DNA from 3 places in the Candidatus Nitrobacter laanbroekii genome. Region 2 is predicted to be linked to each of the others. Evidence: predicted binding sites of a transcription regulator. Region 2 holds the regulator's gene; each other region holds the start of a gene.
What was found. The regulator LexA, encoded in region 2, represses DNA repair genes until DNA is damaged. The targets are predictions, from matches to a motif close to TGTTCNNNNTGTGTTCNG.
Positions count from the first base shown of each region.

Region 1: a site for LexA is predicted at 1,779-1,796, ahead of V4R08_RS15285 (ImuA family protein). Genes of this name have one in related genera too.
Region 3: a site for LexA is predicted at 1,301-1,318, ahead of V4R08_RS07130 (ImuA family protein). Genes of this name have one in related genera too.

Region 1 is NZ_JBAMDA010000001.1:3,263,745-3,267,021, forward strand. Features, by position in the region: partial or broken gene V4R08_RS15280 (ATP-dependent helicase) at 1-1,647, opposite strand, end outside; gene V4R08_RS15285 (ImuA family protein) at 1,825-2,580, shown strand; gene V4R08_RS15290 (Y-family DNA polymerase) at 2,501-3,277, shown strand, end outside.
Region 2 is NZ_JBAMDA010000001.1:1,153,251-1,156,527, reverse strand. Features, by position in the region: gene V4R08_RS05425 (ComEC/Rec2 family competence protein) at 1-1,276, shown strand, start outside; gene lexA (transcriptional repressor LexA) at 1,325-2,029, opposite strand; gene V4R08_RS05415 (molybdopterin molybdotransferase MoeA) at 2,193-3,277, opposite strand, start outside.
Region 3 is NZ_JBAMDA010000001.1:1,516,333-1,519,609, forward strand. Features, by position in the region: gene V4R08_RS07125 (DUF6504 family protein) at 1-433, opposite strand, end outside; gene V4R08_RS07130 (ImuA family protein) at 342-1,178, opposite strand; gene V4R08_RS07135 (hypothetical protein) at 1,344-1,499, opposite strand; gene V4R08_RS07140 (YciE/YciF ferroxidase family protein) at 1,523-2,026, opposite strand; gene V4R08_RS07145 (M20 aminoacylase family protein) at 2,109-3,277, opposite strand, start outside.

The DNA.
Region 1 (3,277 bases), 2.1 Mb from region 2:
CCTGGTCGCTGGTGGCATCCGGAGGATCAAGCGTTAGTTCGGTGAGAAATTTTTCACGGGACGAGTAGCCGCTGGCAATTTGCTCGAGCTGGATCAAATCGGCACGCCGGGTATCCGCATCTTCGTGGATGCGGTCAAGATGCGGTTCGTACCAGAGCCGCGCACGCTCAAGGTCGGAGGGCCATTCCGAATAGCGCAGTTCGCCAACGGCCTGTATAAAAGCCTTCCAGTCGTCGCCGGCGCGGGGCGGAGCGAGGATACTAGAGAGCGCGGCGATTGGATCTGCGGCTTCCGCCATGTGCTCGAGGACGCGTTGCGCCGATGCCGGTCCGACACCGGGTAGCAGATGCAGCAGGCGGAATCCGGCGACGCGATCCCGCGGATTCTCGATGAACCGCAGCAACGCCAGCATATCCTTGATGTGCGCGGCATCGAGAAACTTCAGCCCCCGAACTTGACGAACGGAATGTTTCGCCGGGTCAGTTCGACTTCGAGCGGACCGCTGTGGCTCGAGGTCCGAAACAGCACCGCTTGCTCCTTAAGCAGAGTGCCGGATTCGCGGTTTTCGAGAATGCGCTCGACGATAAAGCGCGCCTGGTCGGCTTCGTCGTGTACCGTGACAAGTTGAGGTTTCGAGCCCGATGCCCGTTCGGTCCAGAGGTTCTTGGTAAAGCGCTCCTTCGCCAGATCGATCACGCCGTTTGCAGCGGCGAGGATGGTCTGCGTCGAACGGTAATTGCGATCGAGTGTGATGACGCTGGCGGGAGGCGAGAATTGCGTGGGAAAATCAAGGATGTTGCGCACCGTTGCCGCGCGGAACGAGTAAATCGATTGCGCGTCGTCACCGACCACCGTGAGGCCATGGCCACCAAGCTTCAGCGCCAGCAGGATCGACGACTGCAGTCGATTGGTGTCCTGGTACTCATCAACGAGAACGTGGTCGAAGCGGCCGCCGATATCGTCGGCCAGCGCCGGATCGCTCATGGTCTGCGCCCAGTAGAGCAGGAGGTCGTCGTAGTCGAGCACGTTCTGCTTTTGCTTGGCCTCGACGTAGGCCGCGAACAATTCCTTCAGCTCAGTCGCCCATCCGGAGCACCACGGATAGGATGCACCAAGCACCTGCTCGATCGCAGTCTCGGCATTGACGCAACGCGAATAGATCGAGAGACACGTGCCCTTGGTCGGAAACCGGCTCTGCGTTTTCGAGAATCCTTTCTCATGCCTGATGAGATTCATCAGGTCGGCGGAATCCTCGCGGTCGTGAATCGTGAACTGGGGATCGAGTCCGATCTGGTCTGAATAATCGCGCAACAGCCGCGCCCCGATACCATGGAAGGTGCCAGACCAGGCCAAGGCGTCGGTCAAAACACCGGCATTGTCGCCCATCACTTTGCGGGCGATCCGTTCGACTCGCCTGGTCATCTCGGAGGCGGCGCGGCGCGAGAAGGTCATCAGCAAGATGCGCCGCGGGTCGGCGTCGTTGACAATCAGGTGCGCGACCCGATGCGCCAGCGTGTTGGTCTTGCCGGATCCAGCACCGGCTATCACCAGCAAGGGCGCGAAGGGGCCCGGTCCCGCGGCGCCGTGCTCGACGGCGCACCGCTGTTCCGGATTGAGACTGTCGAGGTAGGTGGCCGCTGGCTGCACGATGGTGATCGTCCTTGAATAGAAAAAAACAGACTCCGCGATTCCCTTCGTCGTCACAACGACTTCCGCTTTTTTTGCGCGAACCCATCGCATTGGAACCCAAACGAACCGTTTGACTCTTATCGAGCAATACGAACAAATCAAGAACAATCCCGTCCCGAGAATGTAGAAGAGGGCATGAGTGCTTCGGTCCAACCACCCGCCGTTCTGCGGCTTCGCGAGCAAATTCAACGCTTTGAGAGCGTGCCGTTGCGCGCCAGGACAGTGCTTCCGTTCGGCGTGGAGGCCATCGACAGCCGGCTACCGGGCGGCGGCCTTGCGCTCGGGGCACTGCACGAAGTGGCGGGAGGTGGCAATGCCGCTATCGACGGCGCAGCGGCCGCCTTGTTCGCCGCCGGGATCGCCGCGCGCACCAAGGGCAAGGTTCTGTGGTGCATCACCCGGCAGGATCTGTTCGCGCCGGCCCTGGCGCAGGTGGGCCTCGCTGCGGACCGTGTCATCTACGTCGACGCCTGTGACGAGAAATCCGTGTTCGCGTGTTTTGAGGAAGGCGTCCGTCACGGCGGGCTGGGTGCGGTGGTCGCGGAGGTCGCGCGGCTTTCGATGACGTCGTCGCGGCGATTGTCGCTCGCAGCCGAAACATCGGGTTCGATCGCGATCGCGGTGCGACGGTGGCGACGGCAGACCGAAGCGGCGGATTTCGGACAGCCGACGGCGTCGGCGACGAGATGGCGGGTATCGACGCTGCCATCGAGTCCATTGCCTGTGCCGGGCGTTGGCCGCCCCCGATGGCTGCTTGAGTTGATCCGATGCCGCGCCGGCGAAAGCGCGGACTTTGTAATGGATGCGTGTGATGTCCAGGGTCGTCTCGCTTTACCTGCCGACGTGGCCGACCGATCGGCTACGACGCAAGATGGGCGCCGCAGCGCCTGATCCAACGATGCCGCTTGTGCTGGTAGGCCAGGCCGGACGACGGCGCGAGGTTGTTGCGGCGAATGCGGTCGCGATACGGATCGGCCTGCGCGTCGGAATGCCCGCGACAAAGGCGCAGGCCCTGGTGAAGGAGCTTATGATCCATCACGCGGATCCCGCTGCAGACGGTGAGGCGCTCGAGCGTCTCGCTGTCTGGGCGCTGCGCTACTCACCGGTCGTCGCCATCGACGGTCCGGACGGCCTCGTCATCGATGCGACAGGTGCCAGCCACCTCCACGGTGGCGAGGACGCTATACTGGCCGACATGATTTCGCGCCTGGAAAGTGTCGGCATAACGGCGCGCGCGGCGATGGCGGACACACGAGGTGCTGCATACGCACTGGCTCGGTTTGCGGCCCAGTCGAGTTTGGTTATTCCCGAACGTGAAAGCGCCGAGAGGATCAAGCCGCTGCCGATCGCGGCGCTACGGCTGACTGCCGACATGGTCGACGATCTTCGCCGGCTTGGTTTCGAACGGGTATCCGATCTGCTGGCCACGCCCCGTGCACCACTCACGTTAAGGTTCGGTCCCGAGCTCGGCCGCAGGATGGACCAAGCCACCGGCCGGACCGGCGATCCCATCGAATCCGTCCGGCCTCCGGACATCATCGAGACGCAGCAGCTTTTCGCCGAACCGATCGGCGCACCAGAGACCATC
Region 2 (3,277 bases):
GGTCGATCGGCGCGCCATCACATTCCGCACGCTGGCGGTCGCGGCGATGATTGTGCTCGCGATTGCGCCGGAGGCACTGGTGCATCCGAGCTTTCAAATGTCGTTCGCGGCGACGCTCGGGCTCGTGGCGCTGGTCCAGGTCGGGATGCCGAAATTGTTCGCAACGCCCGATCATTCGCCGACGGCGCGGGCGGCACTGTGGGGCGGCCGCGAAATCGTTACGCTAACACTGGCGTCGCTCGTCGCCGGACTTGCGACGACGCCCTATGCCGCGTTCCATTTTCATCGCGTGACGCCGTACGGCGTGGTCGCAAACCTGCTGGCAATGCCGGTGGTCTCCGCACTGGTGATGCCGGCCGGGCTGTTGGGACTGGCTGCGATACCGTTCGGTTTCGACGGTGTGTTCTGGCGGCTGATGGATATCGGCATCGAATGGATGATCGTGGTCACGCAATGGGTGGCGGCGTTGCCCGGCGCCATCGGCCGCATGGCGGCGTTCGGAACCGGGCCGCTGATCGCTGCGACCGCGGGCATCGTTCTGCTCGGACTGCTCAGAACGCCGCTGCGCTGGAGCGGTGCGGCCATCATCGGGCTGGCGATCGCATGGTCGCTTGCCGTGACGCAGCCGGACATTCTGGTCTCCGCCGACGGCCACAATGTCGGCGTGCGGGGCGGAGACGGCCGGCTGCGTCTCATCCGCACGGCCAAAGACAACTTTACGGTCAGGGAATGGCTGGCCGCTGATGCGGACGGACGTGGGCCTGCCGACCCCACGCTTGCAGAGGGCGTCTCATGCGACGACGCGGGCTGCGTGGTTAAGGTGAGCGGAGGTGGAATTGTCGCGCTGGCGCGGCGCGCGGACGCGATGGAGGACGACTGCGTGCGGGCGGAGGTGATGGTGACGCCGTGGCAGGCTCCGGAGGGCTGCCTTGCGCAGGTCATCGATCAGGACAGGCTGCGGCGGGAAGGCGCCCTGGCGCTGCGGCGAACGCCGGATCATGATAATTTTGGGTCGAATCGATCCAACATCACGAACGTGATCGATTCCAATATTTTAGAGCGGGATGCGGGCGGAAAACCGCTGCACACTTTTCATCCCGCCCTCGGCGGCGCAAAACACAACTTTGCGGTCAATGCCGTCCGGCCCGATCAGGTCGACCGGCCCTGGTCGCCCGCCGTCGGCGGTGAAAAACCGGCGCATGTCAGCACCCGGCCCAGGCCGGCACACCCGATCGATGCCACGCCCGCGGCTGACGATCTCCAGCCGGACGATTGAACGGTCCGCCGCCGCCCAAGGACTTGCGAGAGCCAGCACTTGCGAGAGTCAGTACTTGCGATAGATGCCGATCAGCTTGCCCTGGATCTGGACGCGGTTGGGCGGAAGAATGCGAACCTCGTAAGCTGTGTTCGCGGGCTCGAGCGCGATCGAAGCCCCGCGGCGGCGGAAGCGCTTCAGCGTCGCTTCCTCGTCGTCGATCAGGGCAACGACGATGTCGCCGGTTTCCGCCGTTTCGTTGCGCTGGATCAGCGCCATGTCGCCGTCGAGGATTCCGGCCTCGACCATCGAATCGCCGCGCACCTCGAGCGCATAATGCTCGCCGGAGCCGAGCATGTCGGGCGGCACGCTGATTGTGTGGCTCCGGGTCTGTAGCGCCTCGATCGGTGTGCCAGCCGCGATACGTCCCATCACCGGAACGGCGACCGGACGGTCTGCATCGTCGACGACACCGCCGCCGCTGCTCGGGCGGACTTTGCCGAGATTGCCTTCAATGACGCTCGGCGTGAAACCGCGACGGCCGCCGCCGCTGCCGGCGACCTCCGGCAGCTTGATGACCTCGATGGCGCGGGCGCGATTGGGCAGGCGGCGGATGAAGCCGCGTTCCTCCAGCGCGGTGATCAGGCGATGGATACCGGACTTCGAGCGCAAATCGAGCGCATCCTTCATTTCATCGAACGAGGGCGGCACGCCGGATTCCTTCAGCCGTTCGCTGATAAAACGCAGGAGTTCGTACTGTTTGCGCGTGAGCATTCCGACCAGTCCCCGGTTGATGGTGCCTGCCGTCCGATTCCAGAACCTCAGGCTTACAGCCTTATACCGGGCGGCACGACTACTCGAAACAAATCATGAACATACACTATATGTTCGATATGTGTTCCGCAACCCTTTAATTTAACGTCAACAAGGCGAGGCTTTACGACAGCGAGAGCTTAATGACGGCGCAGGGCTCGCCTTTGCTCGCGGCAGGCGCAAGCGGCGCGCGGACCACGAGTGCTTCCGCTGCCGCGAGATTTCCCATCAACGAACTGTCCTGATGTCCGACCGGCGTCGCGACCGGCAACCCGTCTGGCGAGTGCGCGAGGCGGGCGCGCAGATAATCCTGCCGGGCTTGATTGGCGGCGACATTGCTGCCGAGCACCGCCGGTTCAATGCGATGGTGGATATCCTGACGGCCCGACAACGCACGAATCAGCGGCACCATGAACAGGAACGCGCAGATGTAAGACGAGACGGGATTGCCGGGCAGGCCGATCACGCGCATTGCGCCGAGGCGTCCGTGCATCATCGGCTTGCCGGGCCGCAGCGCGATCCGCCAGAACGCAATCTCCACGCCTTCGGCCTCCAGCGCGCGCTTGACGAGGTCATGGTCTCCGACTGACGCCCCGCCTGTGGTGACGAGAATGTCGGCGCCGCTGTCGCGGGCACGACGGATTGCGCTTCTGGTCGCCTCCATGGTGTCGGCGGCGATGCCGAGGTCGATCGCCTCGGCGCCTTCGTTCCGGGCGAGCGCGCGAAGCGCGTAGCCGTTGGACAGGACGATTTGACCCGGACCGGGCGTCGTGCCCGGCAAAACCAGTTCATCGCCGGTGGCGAGCACGGCTATTTTCGGATGGCGGTGCACCGGCAGGTCCGGATAGTTCATGCCGGCGGCAAGGGAGAGATGGCGGTCGGTGAGATGGCTGCGGGCGCGCAGCAACACGTCGCCTTCGTGAAAATCGACGCCGGCAGGGCGGATATTCTTTCCGGCCGCGGTGGCTTCCTTGACCATGACGTCGTCGCCGTCGCGTTCCGTGTCCTCCTGGATCACGACGGTGTCGGCGCTGTCCGGCACCACGCCTCCGGTAAAAATCCGCAGAGCTTCGCCGGCCCCCAGCGCCCGCTCGAGCGGCCGTCCCGCGGCGATCTCGCCGATCACATGCAGCCGCGCCGGAATCGTCGCGATGTCCGCCGCGCGCACCGCGTAGCCGTCCATCGCCGACATCGCCACCGGCGGCTGGG
Region 3 (3,277 bases), 360 kb from region 2:
CGCTGACAACAAAGCCCTGCCGCGTCAGCGCGCCGCACAGCGCGTTCATCAGCGCGGCCTCGCCGCCGAACAGATGTGCGCAGCCGGTGATATCCAAGAGCAGACCGTATGGCGGATCGAGCGCCACCAGCGGCGTGAAGCGGTCGCACCAGTCGGCGATGCCGTTTAGGATTTTGGCGTCGGCGGCATCATTGGCATCGAACACGGCGATGCCGGGACAGATCGCGCGGGCATTGGCCAGCGGCAAGCCGACCGCGAGATTGAGGCGCGCGGCCGCGTCATCCAGCGCGGCGATGACCAGCGCGTTGTTTTGCTTGGCGACGACGATGCAGGGTCGGTCGCTATCCGGTCCGCCGCAGCGGAACGACTTGCGCCGGATGCGGTCGGTCGGCAGGCGCGGCAGCCACAGGCTGAGGATGCGTCTTCGGGCTATGGCACGAGACGTCACGGAAGCGGCACTCATCACACATCCATTCCATGATCCACTGGCCGGTCTGGCCATGACGATTACGGACAAGCCGTGTTTCGAGCACGGGTGCGCCCCATGCCTGCCACGCCGCACCCGGCGGCGAGCGCGCCGGGCGCACGATCCACCGTGTCTCCGCCGTAGAAGGCAGCGGCGGCGCCGCCACCCGCAGCAGCAACCCGGTGACGCCGGAGCCACGCGCCGCCAGCGTCAGCCTGCGGCTGGCGACGAGATCGAACAGACGCGTCTCGCCCCAGATCTCCATGACCACGGCGCCGAGCGCATCGCAGGCCAGCGCATCGGCCGCTGTCCGCAACGCGCTTTCCACGTCGGGCGTATGCACCATCACCAGCCGGCGCGGGTCGAGACCGAGTTCGTGCCATCCGTGCATCGACAGCGCACCGGATTCGCGCGCGGCAAAATCCTGCCGTACCCAGAGCATCGGCCGATCCTTGCCGACACGCTGCGCGAGACCTGCGATGAATCCGGTTGCCGCCGCGCTGTGCCGTCCTTCCGCGAACACCTCATGCACGGCGCCGCGCGCAAGCCCGCCCTGCAGCACGGTATCCGCCTCATCATGACCGAGCGCCGCCCGGCCCGGCGAGCCACTGTTGCGACCGGCTTCGATCCGCGCGATGCAGTCGCGAAGGCGCGCAAGCGTGCTTGCTGCGCATGATCCGCCAAAGTGTGAGCGGTTTGGCGAAAAGATCATGAGCATTCTCAATATTTTAGAGCCACGCAAAGCCGGAATCCGCTTTTGCCGATCGCGCTCTAGCCAGGCGCCGCTCCTTCGTTAGATTTGCCGTCGCGAAGAGAACCCGTAGTCGACTTATTTGTTCATGTTATGTTCTATATAGAACCAAAAGGCCGCAACGAGTCAACCGGCTTTTCGCGCGTGATTTTCGTTCACGAATCTGCTCACGAATCCAATGATATCGACGGAACGCTCGTCGGAGATTTCACCCGCAAAACCACACAAGGCGGCGTGGATGACCACATAAGCAGATCGACCACCACCGGCGGCAACGGCCACCGATGATGGCCTTCCCAAAAGATTCAAGCCGCCAATGCCTCGGAGTTGACACCGGCCTCCGCGAGCGCCGTCAAATCCTTGTCGGTCTTGCGCTCCTGCTGAAGCGTTTCATCGATAAGCCTGACGGCATCCTTCATGCCGAGCCTGGCCGCCCACGCCTTCATGGTTCCGTAGCGCGCTATTTCGTAGTGTTCCACCGCTTGCGCCGCCGCGAGAAGGCCCGCGTCCAGCGCCTCAGTGCCCTTGTATTCGTCCATGACCTCCTTGCCTTCGTCCAGGATGCCGAGGATGGCATCGCAGGTCTTGCCCTTGGCCGGTTTGTCGATCAGGTCGAAAACCTGTTCCAGGCGCTCGATCTGACCTTCGGTCTCGTCATGGTGTTTTTCGAAGGCCGCCCGCAATTTAGCGGACGTTGCCGCCTTCGCCATCCTGGGCAGAGCCTTGAGGATCTGCTTTTCGGCGAAGTACATGTCCTTGAGCTGATCAAGGAACAGGTCGTGGAGATCCTTCTCTTTCGCAGCGCTCATTGTAGCCTCACGTGGTTGGAGGAAACCGCTTCCTAACGCGACGTGAGGAGCTATGTTCCTGGCGCTGCAACAGCGTGACCGCTCAGGCAGCCAGCGTGGTCTCGACCAGCCTGATCCAGTACGAGGTGCCGTAGACGATGGCGTCGTCGTTGAAGTTGTAGGCGGGATGATGCAGGCCGGCGCTGTCGCCGTTGCCGACGAAGATGAAGGCGCCCGGCCGGGCTTCCAGCATGTAGGCAAAATCCTCCGCGCCCATCATCGGCGGCGTGTCCTGCACATTGTCGTCGCCGGCGATCTCCTTCGCGATCCTGATCGCGGTTTCGGTCTGCGCGGCGTGATTGAGCGTGACCGGATAGCCGCGCCTGAACTTGACATCGATCCTGGTTCCGGTGGTCTGCGCCACGCCGGCGGCGACCTCGCGAATCCGCTTCTCCACCAGGTCGCGCACGTCGACCTTCAGGGTGCGGACGGTGCCGCGCAGTTCGACGGTCTGCGGAATGACGTTGCGGGTGTTGCCGGCGTGGAACACGCACACCGAGATCACGGCGGATTCCAGCGGATCGACATTGCGCGACACGATCGATTGCAGGGCAACGACAAGCTGCGCGCCGGCCAGCACCGGATCGATGCACAGATGCGGCCGCGCGGCGTGGCCGCCGTGGCCCTCGATCCTGAAATCGACGGCGTCGGTCGCCGCCATGATCGGACCCGGCCGGATGGCGAAGGAGCCGAGCGGGATGCCGGGGACGTTATGCATACCGTAGACCTGCTCGATCCCGAAACGGTCCATCAAACCGTCCTTGATCATCGCCGCAGCACCGGCGCCGCCCTCCTCCGCCGGCTGGAAGATCACGACCGCCTCCCCAGTGAAATTCCGCGTCTCCGCGAGATAGCGCGCGGCGCCGAGCAGCATCGCGGTGTGGCCGTCATGGCCGCAGGCGTGCATCTTGCCGGGCGTCTTTGAGGCATAAGACAGGTTGGTTGCCTCTTGAATCGGCAGCGCATCCATATCGGCGCGCAGGCCGATCACCTTGACCTCGCCGTCGCCGGCCGGCTTCCTGCCCTTGATGACGCCGACGACGCCGGTCCTGCCGAGCCCGATCGCGACCTCGTCACAGCCGAACTGCCGCAGACGGTCCGCCACGAACGCCGCGGTGCGATGCACGTCGTACAGCAACTCCGGATGCTGGTGGATATCCCGGCGCCAGCCAGCGATATCGGATTGCAGATCGGCAACGCGGTTGACGATGG